2 regions of the Massilia sp. LC238 genome follow, and region 2 is predicted to be linked to the other one. Evidence: predicted binding sites of a transcription regulator. Region 2 holds the regulator's gene; the other holds the start of a gene.
The links. Region 2 encodes sigma-54, which starts transcription at its own class of promoters, with help from an activator protein. Its sites were predicted from a motif close to TGGCANGNAANCTGCTTT; they were not measured.

Region 1: the regulator sigma-54 is predicted to act here: its motif matches at 715-732, upstream of glnA (type I glutamate--ammonia ligase).

The regions. Positions count from the first base shown of each region.
Region 1 covers NZ_JNNN01000045.1:32,625-34,824, reverse strand. The annotation lists gene FG94_RS12360 (rhodanese-like domain-containing protein) at 58-516, opposite strand; gene glnA (type I glutamate--ammonia ligase) at 802-2,200, shown strand, end outside.
Region 2 covers NZ_JNNN01000030.1:172,104-174,303, reverse strand. The annotation lists gene lptB (LPS export ABC transporter ATP-binding protein) at 1-449, shown strand, start outside; gene FG94_RS06740 (RNA polymerase factor sigma-54) at 465-1,940, shown strand; gene hpf (ribosome hibernation-promoting factor, HPF/YfiA family) at 1,998-2,200, shown strand, end outside.

The sequences.
Region 1 (2,200 bases), on a different contig from region 2:
GAGAGCGGAGCCGTAAACGATCACCGCGTGGGCGGGAGACCCGCCCACCCTACATCTTCAAGCCCCGACCCAGGGCAGCCCGGCCTTGCACCAGCCGCCAATCGTCTTGCGGTGCCCCTCCGCATCGCGGTCGCCCTCGAAACCTTCCAGGATGTCGTAGGACTCGGCAAACCCGTGTTCGGTCGCCACGCGCGCGCTGTGGCGCGAGCGCACGCCCGAGCGGCACAGGAACAGCAGCACCTCGTCCTTGCGCGCCACCTGCTCGAGCTGCGCACCGAAGGCGGGATTCGGCGCCCCGCCCGGATAGGTGGCCCATTCCACCGCGACGTGCTGGGTGTCCGGAATCGCCACCCGGCCGACCCAGTCGCGCTCGGCGTTGGTGCGCACGTCGACCAGCTTCACGCGCGGATCGCTGCGCAGGAGCGCGAAGGCCTCTTCGGGCGTGACCGCGCCGGCATAGGGCTGGCCGCCGGCGCGCTGGCGGGCTTGGGCAAGGATGGTCTCGGTAGTCGTCATGATGTGATCCGTTTTGAACAAGAAAAGTCGATGCACCAACTTGGTTCGGTGTATCCTGCGCTGCGATGGTGCATCGCGCCACTCTCGCACCAGGATGGTGCGGAGGTGCACTGCCAGGCGATGCCCCGGTCGGACGATTTTAGGCCGGATACGAGCGATTTCCAACGAAGCATTGTGCATTTGTTCATAACGGCAGCTTGGCACGGTTCATGCTTTGAAGTACGGCAAGTTGCCCCGCTGCGAGGTTTTCCGGCGCGGCACCCCCTTTTCAATCAGGAGATACGAATGGCAAAGACGGCTGCAGACGTAATTCAACTCATCAAAGACAACGAAGTGAAGTTCGTTGACCTGCGCTTTGCAGACACCCGCGGCAAGGAGCACCACGTGACCGTGCCGGTCTCGCACTTCGACGAAGACAAGTTCGAGTCGGGCCACGCCTTCGACGGTTCGTCGATCGCCGGCTGGAAGGGCATCGAAGCGTCCGACATGCTGCTGCTGCCGGACCCGGCCACCGCCAACATCGACCCGTTCATGGAAGAGACCACCCTGTTCCTGCAGTGCGACGTGATCGAACCGTCGGACGGCAAGGGTTACGACCGTGACCCGCGCTCGATCGCCAAGCGCGCCGAAGCCTACCTGAAGTCGTCGGGTATCGGCGATACCGCCTTCTTCGGCCCGGAACCCGAATTCTTCATCTTCGATTCGATCAAATGGCGCGTCGACATGTCGGGCTGCTTCGTCAAGATCGACTCGGACGAAGCATCGTGGTCGACCGACAAGGACATCGAAGGCGGCAATAGCGGCCACCGCCCGACCGTCAAGGGCGGCTACTTCCCGGTCCCGCCGGTCGACAGCTTCCAGGACATGCGCTCGGAAATGTGCCTGATCCTGGAATCGATGGGCATCCCGGTCGAAGTGCACCACCACGAAGTGGCCGGCGCCGGCCAGAACGAAATCGGCACCAAGTTCTCGACCCTGGTTGAGCGCGCCGACTGGACCCAGAACATGAAGTACGTGATCTGGAACGTCGCCCACAGCTACGGCAAGACCGCGACCTTCATGCCGAAGCCGATCAACGGCGACAACGGCTCGGGCATGCACGTGCACCAGTCGATCTGGAAAGACGGCAAGAACCTGTTCGCCGGCGACGGCTATGCCGGCCTGTCGGAAACCGCGCTGTTCTACATCGGCGGCATCATCAAGCATGCGCGCGCCCTGAACGCGATCACCAACCCGGGCACCAACTCGTACAAGCGCCTGGTGCCGGGCTACGAAGCGCCGGTCAAGCTGGCCTACTCGGCCCGCAACCGCTCGGCCTCGATCCGCATCCCGCACGTGGCGAACCCGAAGGGCCGCCGCATCGAGACCCGTTTCCCGGATCCGCTGGCCAACGTCTACCTGTGCTTCGCCGCGCTGCTGATGGCCGGCCTGGACGGCATCCAGAACAAGATCCACCCGGGCGAAGCCGCGACCAAGGACCTGTACCACCTGCCGCCGGAAGAAGACAAGCTGATCCCGACCGTGTGCTCCTCGCTGGAAGAAGCGCTGGAAGCACTGGACAAGGACCGCGAGTTCCTGACCCGCGGCGGCGTGTTCAGCGATGCCATGATCGACGCCTACATCGAACTGAAGATGCAGGAAGTCCAGCGCATGCGCATGACCCCGCACCCGGTCGAATTCGACA
Region 2 (2,200 bases):
AGAACATCCGCGCCGTGCTGGAGCTGCAGCGCGTGGACGGCAAGCCGCTCACCCGCGACCAGATCAGCGAGCGCCTCGACACCCTGCTGGCCGAACTGCAGATCGAGAAGCTGCGCGAGAACCCGGCGCTGTCGCTGTCGGGCGGCGAACGGCGCCGCGTCGAGATCGCGCGCGCGCTCGCGACCAACCCGCGCTTCGTGCTGCTCGACGAACCCTTCGCCGGCGTCGACCCGATCGCGGTGATCGAGATCCAGCGCATCGTGCGCTTCCTGAAGGAGCGCAACATCGGCGTCCTGATCACCGACCACAACGTGCGCGAGACGCTCGGCATCTGCGACCGCGCCTACATCATCAACCAGGGGGCGGTGCTGGCCTCGGGCCGCCCTGACGACATCATCGCCAACGAATCCGTGCGGCGCGTGTACCTCGGCGAGCACTTCAGGATGTAATCAAGAGCACCAGGCATGAAACAGTCTCTCCAGCTACGCACTTCGCAGCACCTGGCGCTCACGCCGCAGCTGCAGCAGTCGATCCGCCTGCTGCAGCTCTCCACGCTCGAACTGCACCAGGAGATCGAGCAGATCCTGCACGACAACCCGCTGCTCGAACGGCTCGACGATCCGCTCGACCGCTCGGTGCGGCTGCTGGCGGACGGCGCGATCAATACCGCGCCGGCGAATGGCGAAGCGCCGGCGCCCCAGCCGGGGCAGGAAGGGCAGGAGGGCGCGAAGGCCGAGCCCGAGGGCGCGGACGGCGAAGACCATGGGGAGCGTGGCGATGCCGATGCGGATTGGGGCGGCGAAGGCGGCGGCGCGCGCAGCGGCGACGACGAGGACGGCCGTCCGCAGCTGGAAGCCGACGGCATCACGCTGCGCGAGCACCTGACGGAACAGATCCGCCTGAGCTGCTGCAGCCTGCGCGACCGCGCGCTGGCCGAGCTGGTGATCGATGCGCTCGACGACAACGGCTACCTGGAAGAGCCGCTCGACGACATCCATGCGCGCCTGCCGGCAGAACTCGAGATCGAGATGGACGAGCTGCGCTGCGCGCTGGCGCTGGTGCAGAGCCTGGACCCGGTGGGCGTGGGCGCGCGCAGCGCGGCCGAATGCCTGGCCCTGCAGATCCGCCGCATGCCGGGCGTGCCCCTGGTGACGCGGCGCCTCGCCTTGAAGATCGTCGAAGGCTACCTGACCTGGTTCGCGCAGCGCGAATACACCAAGCTGAAAAAGGCGCTCGACTGCGACGACGAAGACCTGCGCGAAGTGCAGGCCGTGGTCCGCCAATGCAATCCACATCCCGGCGCGGCCTTCGGCTCGGGCACGTCCGACTACGTGGTGCCGGACGTGATCGTGCGCCGCGCCAAGGACGGCTGGGCCGTCTCGCTGAACCCGGAAGTGATGCCGAAGCTGCGCGTGAACAGCCTGTACGCGAACCTGCTCAAGCAGGGCAAAAGCGAAAGCCAGATGGGCGCGCAGCTGCAGGAAGCCAAGTGGCTCATCAAGAACATGCGCCAGCGCTTCGACACGATCCTGCGTGTTGCCGAGGCAATCGTCGAGCGCCAGCGCAACTTTTTCAGCCACGGCGCGGTTGCCATGCGCCCTCTTGTTTTGCGTGAGATAGCTGATACACTAGGCCTACACGAGAGCACGATCTCGCGTGTAACCACGCAGAAATACATGCTGACCCCGCACGGCATGTTCGAGCTGAAGTACTTCTTCGGAAGCCACGTCGCCACCGAAGCGGGGGGAGAAGCCTCCTCGACGGCGATCCGCGCGCTTATTGCGCAATTGACAGGAGCAGAAGACCCTAGGAATCCTCTATCCGACAGCAAGATCGCGGAGATGCTCGGGGAACAAGGTATGGTCATTGCGCGCCGGACGGTTGCCAAATACCGCGAAGCGCTCAAGATTCCTCCCGTCAGCCTCCGTAAATCCCTGTAAAGCACTGCCCACTCTCACCTTGTGGCGCGGGCAGGGCACCTTCCCAAAGGAGTGTGTATGAACCTCACAATCAGCGGCCACCATCTCGAAGTCACACCCGCCATCCGTGAATACGTTCAGAATAAGCTCGAGCGCATCACCCGCCATTTCGACCACGTGATCGACACCCACGTGTTCCTCGCCATCGATAACCTCACTGAAAAAGAAAAACGGCAAAAGGCCGAGATCAACCTACAGGTATCGGGCAAGATTCTGCATGT